Regions from separate parts of the Sphingomonas sp. DMC8 genome, predicted to be linked through region 2. Evidence: predicted binding sites of a transcription regulator. Region 2 holds the regulator's gene; the other holds the start of a gene.
What was found. Region 2 encodes LexA, which represses DNA repair genes until DNA is damaged. Its sites were predicted from a motif close to GTTCCNCNCTTGTTCT; they were not measured.

Region 1 (5,306 bases), on a different contig from region 2:
CCGCCTTCAGGAAGGTTTCCTGCCCGAAGAACGGCATTTCGGCATCCTTGTGCGCCGTGTCGAACGCGATCACGTCGGCCAGCGTGCGCACCTTCACGGCGGGCGGCGTGGTGGCGAGATAGGCGGCGAGGTCGGCCTTGAGTTCGGTGTGGAGCACCAGGCTCTCCGCCTCGCCCAACCCGGCGAGCTTCGGCATCTTTACTTCCACCAGCACGGCACCGGCCGCGCGGAGTTCGTCCAGCGCCTTGTCGAACCGGGCGGCGAGTGCGTCTTCCATGTCGGGCCGCCAATAGCCGACCCGCATGCCCTTCAGCGCATCGGCGCGAAGGCCGGTGGCGTAGTTCTGGCGATAGGCGTTCGCGCCCTTGGTCGCGGGATCGGCGGGGTCTTCGCCGACCATCGCCGAGAAGAGCAACGCCACATCGGCAACGCTGCGCCCCATCGGGCCGGGCGTGTCCTGGCTGTGGCTGATCGGCACGACATGGGTACGGCTGACCAGCCCGAGCGTGGGCTTGAGGCCTACCAGTCCGTTCATTGCCGACGGGCAGACGACCGAGCCGTCGGTTTCCGTCCCCACCGCCAGCGCGGCGAGGCTCGCCGCCACCGCCGCACCCGACCCGCTGGACGAACCGCAGGATGAACGATCGAGCGCATAGGGGTTACGCACCAGCCCGCCGACGGCACTCCACCCGCTCATCGACCGGTCGGAGCGGATGTTCGCCCATTCGCTCAGGTTGGTCTTGCCCAGGATAACCGCCCCGCCCGCGCGCAATTGCGCCACCAGCGGCGCATCGCGGCCGGTGCGGTTATCCTTCAGCGCCAGGCTGCCGGCGGTGGTGGGCAGCTCCTTGGTCTCGATATTGTCCTTGATCAGCACGGGGATGCCGTCGAGCGGCCCCAGCGTCTTGCCGGCCTTGCGCCGCGCGTCGCTGGCGCGGGCCTGGGCCAGCGCATCGGGGCTGACGGCGATCACCGAGCGGAGCGTCGGCCCCTTGCGGTCGATCGCTTCGATGCGGGCGAGATAGGCGGCGGTAATCGCCGCGCTGCTCGTCTTGCCGGCCGCGAGATCGACCCAAAGCCGCGTCGCGGGGGCTTCCTCCACCTGCGCCGCGCGCTGCGCCCAGGCCGGACCCGACGCTGCCGCCGCCACCGTTATCGCCAAACCCCAAAGCCGCATCGCCGCCCCCTTTTGCTGTCGTGGCGGCCAGCCTAACATTGCCCAATCGCGGTGCAATCCTGCCTGCGCGGACATTCCGCAAGATCAGTCGGGCAGGCGCGGCGGCGGGGCGGTAGCAGGGCGGCGCCACGGAGGAAATGATGCAGCCAACACCGCTCGAACGCTACCATGACCGGATGCAGCGGGTGCTCGACCATATCGACGCGCACCCGGATGCTGATCTGGACCTGGAGACACTGGCGCGCGTCGCGGCGTTTTCGAAGCATCATTTCCACCGCCAGTTCAGCGCCTTGTTCGGCCTGTCGGTGCATCGCTACGTCCAGCTCGTGCGGATGAAGCGAGCGTCGTATCGCCTTGCCTATCGGCAGGACGAGGCGATCACCGGAATCGCGTTTGACGCCGGCTACGAAGCGCCCGAGGCCTTTGCCCGGGCCTTTCGCCAGCGCTTCGGGCAGGCGCCGTCGCAGTTCCGCGCCGCGCCGGACTGGCAGCCATGGCATGCGGCCCTCGCGCCGCTCACCCAAGCCAGGAGCCAGACCATGCAGACCCGATTCACCTTGGACGACGTGACGATCCTCGACGTTCCAGCCACGCCGGTTGCGTTCATGACCCATCGCGGCGACCCCGCGCATCTGGGGGAGACGATCCGCCGATTCATCGCGTGGCGCAAGTCGACCGGCCATCGCCCGCCGGCAAGCGCCACCTACACCATCTTCCACACCGACCCGCGCACGACGCCACCCGAGGACTATCGCCTCGACCTGTGCGCCGGCGCCGCGCATCCGGTGGCGGACCCGGCGCAGGGCATCGAGCCGGGCCTGATTCCGGCCGGGCGCTGCGCGATGCTGCGCGTGGTGGGTCAGGCCGACAATCTCGAGCCGGCGGCGCTGTTCCTATACCGCAACTGGCTGCCGGAAAGCGGCGAGGAACCGGGCGACTTTCCGCTCTATGCCCGTCGCGTGACCTTCTTTCCCGACGTTGCCGAGCATGAAGCGGTGACGGAGCTGTATCTGCCGCTCCAATAGCGCCCATGGTGCAGCTTGCGCGGGGCCGACCACAAGCGGTTGTGCCCCGCGCGATTCATCCCCGTAAATTTATTTGCAGTTCCACGTTCGTTCCCTTGCCTTTTGTGAAGGTAAGGAAAGTCCGTGCGTCGCGCCTGGTAACCGGTTTCGGCTGTGCCACGAACCGAGTCATTTCAGCGACGAACCGTTGCATTCAGAAGTCATTTACTGTCTTGTGCCCGGACTCGGATTGGCACAATCTGTAGTGGTTGCACTGGGGAGCACGCTCAAGCACTGGTAGACCTTGGTTCGCATAGCCATATGCGAGGCGGGACTGTTCGTGCCGGCGGCCGGGAATGCGTACACTTTTTGTTCTTACGCAAACCGGACAGTGCTACCATCGGGTACACCCCCCGAGTCGTACAGCGTAGGGCATCACAGGGGCTTGCAGGCATGGAATTCAGGGACACCGAAACGAGCGTGAACGACACCGCCACCATTGAAGCCGCGCCTGCCGTGCGCAAGGAACTGGACAGCAAGGCCGTTGCGCCCCGACCCTATCCGGTCGAGGTCGATCATGCCCGCGACGCACTGCTCACCGATTTCGGCAAGGAAACGCTGCGCGACCGCTATCTCCTGCCCGGCGAAAGCTATCAGGATCTGTTCGTCCGCGTCGCCTCTGCCTATGCCGACGATGCCGCGCACGCCCAGCGGCTCTATGACTATATCTCGAAGCTGTGGTTCATGCCGGCCACCCCGGTGCTGTCGAACGGCGGCACGGGCCGCGGCCTGCCGATCAGCTGCTACCTCAATTCAGTGCCCGACAGCCTGGACGGCATCGTCCAGACCTGGAACGAGAATGTCTGGCTCGCCTCACGCGGCGGCGGCATCGGCACCTATTGGGGCAGCGTACGCGGGATCGGCGAGCCGGTGGGCCTGAATGGCAAGACCAGCGGCATCATTCCGTTCGTCCGCGTGATGGATTCGCTGACGCTCGCGATTTCGCAGGGCTCGCTGCGCCGCGGTTCGGCCGCCTGCTATCTCGACATCTCGCATCCCGAAATCGAGGAGTTCCTCGAAATCCGCAAACCCTCGGGCGACTTCAACCGCAAGGCGCTGAACCTGCACCACGGCGTGCTGATCCCGGACGCCTTCATGGAAGCCGTGCGCGACGGCGCCGAATGGGAGCTGAAGAGCCCGAAGGACGGGTCGGTCCGCGGCAAGGTCGATGCGCGCGCGCTGTTCCAGAAGCTGGTCGAAACCCGGCTGGCGACGGGCGAGCCGTACATCGTGTTCTCGGATCACGTGAACTCGACGATGCCCAAGCATCATCGCGATCTGGGCCTGAAGGTCTCGACCTCGAACCTCTGCTCGGAAATCACGCTGCCGACCGGCCGCGACCATCTGGGCAACGACCGCACCGCCGTGTGCTGCCTGTCCTCGCTCAACCTGGAAACCTGGGACGAGTGGAGCAAGGACAAGCGCTTCGTGGAAGACGTGATGCGCTTCCTCGACAACGTCCTGACCGACTATATCGCGCGCGCGCCCGACGAAATGGCCCGCGCCCGCTATTCGGCGGAGCGCGAGCGTTCGGTCGGCTTGGGCGTGATGGGCTTCCACAGCTTCCTGCAGGCGCACGGGCTACCGTTCGAAGGCGCGATGGCGAAGAGCTGGAACCTGCGTATCTTCAAGCACATCAGCGCACAGGTGAACGAAGCGTCGATGGCGCTGGCGGTCGAACGCGGCCCCTGCCCCGATGCGGCGGACATGGGCGTGATGGAGCGTTTCAGCTGCAAGATGGCGATCGCGCCGACCGCGTCGATCTCGATCATCTGCGGCGGCACCAGCGCCTGCATCGAGCCGATCCCGGCGAACATCTACACCCACAAGACGCTGAGCGGCTCCTTCTCGGTCAAGAACCCGTATCTGGAGAAGCTGCTCAAGGATAAGTCGAAGAATTCCGACGCGGTATGGAATTCGATCCTCGAGCAGGGCGGCTCGGTCCAGCATCTCGACTTCCTGACGCAGGAAGAAAAGGATGTGTACAAGACCAGCTTCGAGATCGACCAGCGCTGGATCCTCGAACTGGCGGGCGACCGCGCGCCGTTCATCGACCAGGCGCAGTCGCTCAACCTGTTCATCCCGGCGGACGTGGAAAAGTGGGACCTGCTGATGCTCCACTATCGGGCGTGGGAGCTGGGCATCAAGTCGCTCTACTATCTCCGCTCCAAGTCGGTGCAGCGCGCCGGCTTCGCAGGCGGCGTCGAGGCCGACAACACGATCGAAAAGCCGAAGTTCGATCTGGGCGAGACGACCGACTACGACGAATGCCTGGCGTGCCAGTGATCTAGGCGATGGTGGCGGCGGTGATACACCCTCACCCTCCCGCCGCTTCGCGGCTCCTTCCCTCTCCCAAGGGGAGAGGGACCGTGGAGCGGCGCAAAACCCCCTCTCCCTTTGGGAGAGGGGAGGGGCCCGCGCGCGCCAGCGCGTGGGAGGGGTGAGGATGATGCGCCTCTACCAAGACCAACCCGCCGGTACGGTAGACCAGCTCCGCGCGCTCCGGCGCATGCCCACCGATGCCGAAAAGCGCCTCCGCCGCGCTCTGCGGGAAGGGCTGCCCGGCCAAAAGTGGCGCTTCCAGGCGCCTATCGGCCCCTATCGGGTCGATTTTCTCTGTTTCTCGGAACGTCTCGTGATCGAAGTCGATGGCGGCCAGCATGCGGAGGCTGCGGAATATGACGCCATCCGCACGCGCTTCATCGAGCGCGAGGGGTTTGCCGTGCTGCGCTTCTGGAATCACGAGGTGCTCAGCAACACCGACGGCGTGCTTGCTGAGGTCGCACGGCATCTCAAGAGCAAAGTCTCGTGACCATGGCCGCCCTCACCCTCCCGCCGCTTCGCGGCTCCTTCCCTCTCCCAAAGGGAGAGGGACAGTGGGGCGATGCTAAAACCCCTCTCCCTTTGGGAGAGGGGAGGGACCCGCGCGCGTCAGCGCGTGGGAGGGATGAGGGTGGCCACGCCACCCCCCACCCCATTCCCTCACGCCTCTTCTTCGAAAATCTCCACCGCCACATCGGCGTTGGCGGACAGCCGCACCTTGTCGCCTTCGACTTCGGCGACCA
Region 2 (5,306 bases):
CTGGCGAACGGCCTGCGCCTGCCCGGCCATATCGCCTGGTCGCACGGCGGCGAAGCTGGGCTGATCTTCGATACGCCGATCGACGTGGTGGCGATGCTCGCCCGCAATCTCGCCAATCTTCCGGCCGAACGCCGGCTGCTGCCGCGTATCGAGCTGCGCCAGACCGTAGGCATCGTCAGCGGCGACCGCGCGGTGCTGGTTTCCACGCGCAACATCTCGCAGGGCGGCGTCGGCGTGGAGGGCAGGTTCTCGCTGGCCGAGGACGACGCGGTCCAGCTCATCTTCGACGGACTGCGGCCCATGGCCGGGCATGTCCGCTGGGTGCGCGACGCGAGCGCGGGCATCGCCTTTGCCGAGGAACTGGGCTGGCAGACCTTGCTTCCGTGGTTGCGGGAGCTGCAATCGCTGGCGGGTGCGAGCGCGCACGCCGACGGCGAACTGCTGATCCCCGACAAGGGGGCGATCCGCCTGGACGCCGCGGCGCGCGTGCGCGAAGGCGTCCGCTGGTGGAATGTCCGGGTGCGGGCACTGACCCAATATCTGGTCGAATTCGAGGCGCGACATGCCTTTGCCTCGGGCGCGCAGCTATGGATTGCCCTGCCAGGCATCGGCGGCGGCCCCGCCCGCGTCGTCGAAACCGGCCAGAACCGCGCGCTGTGCGAATTCCGCCTGCCGCTGCGGCCCGACGATTTGCGCAGCGTGTCCGGCGGCAACCGGGCAGGCTGAAACGCTTGCACGCCCCCGCGTGCCGGGCCAAGGCACTGGCATGACGCCGCTTCTTCCCATCGCCGAGGCTCAGGCGCGCCTGCTGGCGCTGGGCACGCCCGCCGCCGTGGAGCAGGTGCCGATCGCGGAAGCGGCCGGGCGGTGGCTCGCCGGGGATGTGGTCGCGCTGCGGACCCAGCCCTCGGCCGATCTCTCGGCGATGGACGGCTATGCCCTGCGGTTTGCCGATCTGCCGGGGCCGCTTCGGGTTATCGGCGAAAGCGCTGCGGGACGCGGCTTTGCCGGCAGCATCGGGCCGGGGGAAGCCGTGCGGATATTCACCGGTGCGCCGCTTCCTGCCGGGGCCGACACCGTGCTGGTGCAGGAAGAGGCTGCGCGCGAGGGCGACCGTCTGCTGCTGGCCGGCGAAGGCCCCGCCGCGCGCGGCCGGAACGTGCGCAGGCGTGGGCTGGATTTCTCGGAAGGCGAACGGCTGATCGCCGCGGGGGAGCGCGTGACGGCGGCACGGCTAGCGCTCGCTGCGGCGGCAGGCCACGCGACCTTGCCGGTACGCGCGCCCGTGCGGGTAGCGATCGCCTCGACCGGCGACGAGCTGGTAGCGCCGGGCGAACCGGTCGGCCCGGCGCAAATGCCCGAATCGAACCGGGCGATGCTCGCCGCCTTGCTGGCCGACCTGCCAGTGACGATCATCGACCTGGGTATTCTTCCCGATGACGTCGCGCAGCTCACGCGCAGCTTCGCCAGCGTCGATGCCGATATTCTCGTCACCACCGGCGGCGCCTCGGTCGGCGACCATGATCTCGTCCGGCCCGCGCTGGAAGCGGCCGGCGCCGTCATCGATTTCTGGCGAATCGCGCTGCGCCCGGGCAAGCCGATGATGGCGGGCCGTCGCGGCACGACTGCCGTGGTGGGGCTGCCGGGCAATCCGGTATCGGTGTTCGTCACCGCGCTGCTATTCGTGCGGCCGCTCATCGCGCATATTGCCGGCGCGGCGGATCCTTTTCCGCATACGCGCCCCGCCCTGCTAGGCGAAGACCTGCCCGCCAATGGCGACCGCACCGATTATCTACGTGCCGTACTGGTCGACGGGCGGGTATTTGCCTCCACGATCCAGGACAGCTCGATGCTGCGGACACTGGCCCGCAGCAATTGCCTGATCGTCCGCGAACCCGGTGCGGGCCCCGCAAAAACAGGCGACTCCCTGGAAATCCTCGACATCGCTTGACACGCGCCCGGAACATTGCATAAACGTTCCCAGTCTGTTCTAGACCCGGAGGATTGGATGCTCACGCGCAAGCAGCACGAGCTGATCTGCTTCATCGCCGATCGCCTGAACGAAACGGGCGTATCGCCCTCGTTCGAGGAGATGAAGGAGGCGCTGGACCTTAAGTCCAAGTCAGGTGTGCACCGCCTGATCAGCGCACTGGAGGAACGCGAGTTCATCCGTCGCCTGCCGAACCGCGCGCGCGCCCTCGAAGTGCTGCGCATGCCGGAGCGGGGTGAGCGCAAGCCCGCGCCCAAGCCGAAGGTCAGCGCGCCCGCCGCACCGGCGGCCACCGTGCCTGCGCCGGCGAACGACGTGGTGGAAATTCCGCTGCACGGCCGTATCGCCGCCGGTACCCCGATCGAGGCGCTCGAAGGCTCGACCATGCTGCCGGTTCCCGCCGCGCTGCTCGGTTCGGGTGAACATTATGCGCTGGAAGTCGCGGGCGACTCGATGGTCGAAGCCGGTATCCTCGATGGCGACTATGCGCTGATCCGCCGGACCGAAACCGCCCGCGAGGGCGAGATCGTTGTCGCATTGATCGACGATGCGGAGGCGACGCTCAAATATTTCCGCAAGGAAGGATCGATGGTCCGCCTCGATCCCGCCAACCGCGACTATTCCCCGCAGCGCTACCGCCCCGACCAGATTCGCGTGCAGGGGCGCCTGGCTGGATTGTTGCGGCGATACTGACGAGCGGGCGGGACGCTGGGCAGCGATCGTCACTTTTTCGGGGTCGATCGCTGCAGTTCCGCCTCAAAGTCCGTCTGGGCAGCCTCGACGCGGCGGTGTAATTCGCCGGGATCGACAAAAGCCTCCGGATTTCCGGCGAGCAGTTTTGCGCGTTTTGCGTCGAAATCGAACTGCGACGGGTGATAGCTCAGAAAAACGTCCGCTTGCATCGCGCCGAGCTTGGCAAAGGTGGCGCGGAAATCGGCCGGTGCAGCGTCATAGCCATGCCCGGGCGTCAGTGGCTGGTCGGCAACGGTGAGGCTGCAGGCGAACAATACCGTCAGACTGTCGCCGCCCGAGGGGACTTCCAGCGTGAAGCTGGTGCACCCTTTGGTGTGACCGGGCGTGAGGTGCGCTACCAGCGTGTTGGTGCCCAGGCGAATTTCCTGCCCGTCGGCAAGAACGCCGTCGACTTTCACGGGTGGCGCAGTGATGGAAATGTCGGGGCGATAGTCCGATCGACCAAGCTCCAGCGCCGGTACCTCGGCAGCGCTTGCCAGCAACCGCGCGCCAGTCCTGCGCTTCAGCTCGGCGAGGCCGCCCGCATGGTCCCAATGCGCGTGGTTGATCAGCAAAATCTTCACGTCGCTCAGTTTGAAGCCGAGCTTCTCGATGTTCGCAGCGATCAGCGGCGCGCTTTCGGGCATGCCGCCATCGATAAGGATATGCCCCTGCGGGCTCGTGATGAGATAGGCAGCGATGCCCGCGGTGCCCACATAATGGACATTGCCCAGAATACGGAAGGGCGCCACGGGCTGATTCCATTCGGCCCGTGTCTTCGCCCAGTCGGTCTGCGCCGCGGCCGCAGGTGCAACGGTCAGCGCGATTGCGAGCATCATCTTGCGGATCATCGTCTTTCCACTCCTTTCCCCGCGAATGGCGGCTGCACCGTCGGCGGGTCAAGCCAGGGTTGTCTTCCCTCCCCGCGAACGGTCCGAACGGTGCCGTCGGCAAGGCGGATCGCGACCCCGCCGCTTTGGGCCAGCGTGGTGCGGTCGAGCCGCAGCCAGCGCGGATGGCACGCGCGCGGCAGCCTGCGTTCGCTGATTACCAGATCGCTCGTTCCGCATAGCGCGACCATGTCGGCCCAGCGCAGCGGATAGGCGCTGCGCGTAGCGGCGATGCGCCAACGCCGACCGCCGCGCGTCAGATCTACGACGCAGGCATCCTGGCTGCACCGCGCCTCAGGACGGCCATCGAGCAGGTCGAGCCCGGCTTCTTCCACCCCTGCATTCTCCCCCAGCGCCGCGCGCGTGAAGTCGCCGGTGCGGTCCCGCAATAGCGCGAGCCGCCCGTCGGCCGTGCGCACGGCAACATGGCGGCCGTCGCCGGTTACCAGCAGATCAGGCGCCGGTGTCAGCAGCGCCCACAAGGCTCCCAGTAAAATTGCCGCGAAACCGGCGATCCGCACCCTTGTGCGCCACAAGCCCAGCCACAAGCCGCCGGCCACGATCAGGGCGAAGGCGCCTGTCGGCATCGCGGGCAATGCCGCCACTGCGCCGGGCGCGTCGCCAACGGCATGGGCGAGCCACAACAGCAAGTCGAGCGCCCGCGCGGTCAGCCACCACAAAGGGGCCCCCAGCCCCGCGAGGTCGAGCAGCAAAGCGCCTGCCTCCAGCGGCATCACGACAAAAGTGGTGAGCGGTATGGCGATGATATTGGCGACCGCACCGTACAGACCGGCCTTGTGAAAATGGAACAAGCCTATCGGCATCAGCACCAGTTCGACGAGCAAGCCGGTCAGCAAGAGCGATACGCCCGCCCGCGCCGTGGCAGCGACGCGCGATTCTTCCCGCGCTTCGAACCAGCCGCGCATATGCGGGCTTTCGTGCAGCGCGATGATCGCCGCCACCGCAGCGAAACTCAGCTGAAAGCTGGGACCAGCCAGCGCCTCCGGCCAGCAGCACAGCACCACCACCGCCCCTGCCGCGACCAGGCGCAGCGTCACTGCCTCGCGCCCCAGGGTGAGCGCCGCGAGCACGAGCAGCGATGCGACGCAGGATCGTATTGTCGGCACCTGTCCGCCGGTCAGCCAGGTATAGCCGATCGCAGCAACCGCACCCGCCCCCGCTGCGATCAGCGGCAATCGCACGCGGAGCGCCAGCCACGGACTGAGCGCGAGCAGTCGAAGGACCAGCAACATGGCCGCACCGGTTGCAGCGGTGACATGCAAACCGCTGACCGAAAGCAGATGCGCCAGGCCGGCCCGGCGCATCGCATCCGAATCGGACTGCGTGATGGCGCCTTCGTCCCCGGTTGCGAGCGCACTGGCGATGCCGCCCGCGCTCCCCGGCAGCCGCGCCTGAATATGCGCCGTGAGTGCCGCGCGCAGATCCGCCGCCGCGCCTGCAGCTGGCCGCTCGACCTTGACCGGGCCGATGGCCTTGCCGGTGGCGCCGATCCCCGCAAACCATGCCGTCAGCCTGAAATCATAGGCTCCCGGAACCGATGGCCCGGGCGGCGGCACCAGCCGCGCCCGCAGCGAGAGCTGCGCTCCGGCGGCGATGCCCGAGACCCGATCGGCATCTGCGATGTTCAGGCGGATATGCGCCGGCAGGTCGGGTCGCCCGATCGGCGCCAGCAA

Region 1: a site for LexA is predicted at 2,542-2,557, ahead of ACT53K_RS01430 (ribonucleoside-diphosphate reductase subunit alpha). Genes of this name have one in related genera too.

What each region holds. Positions count from the first base shown of each region.
Region 1 covers NZ_JBQUYV010000001.1:289,724-295,029, reverse strand. Annotated here, with positions in the region: gene ACT53K_RS01440 (amidase) at 1-1,177, opposite strand, end outside; gene ACT53K_RS01435 (AraC family transcriptional regulator) at 1,315-2,202, shown strand; gene ACT53K_RS01430 (ribonucleoside-diphosphate reductase subunit alpha) at 2,635-4,527, shown strand; gene ACT53K_RS01425 (endonuclease domain-containing protein) at 4,688-5,053, shown strand; gene ACT53K_RS01420 (DUF2171 domain-containing protein) at 5,224-5,306, opposite strand, start outside.
Region 2 covers NZ_JBQUYV010000002.1:510,987-516,292, reverse strand. Annotated here, with positions in the region: gene ACT53K_RS06420 (PilZ domain-containing protein) at 1-726, shown strand, start outside; gene ACT53K_RS06415 (molybdopterin molybdotransferase MoeA) at 767-1,951, shown strand; gene lexA (transcriptional repressor LexA) at 2,009-2,683, shown strand; gene bla (subclass B3 metallo-beta-lactamase) at 2,713-3,573, opposite strand; gene ACT53K_RS06400 (ComEC/Rec2 family competence protein) at 3,570-5,306, opposite strand, start outside.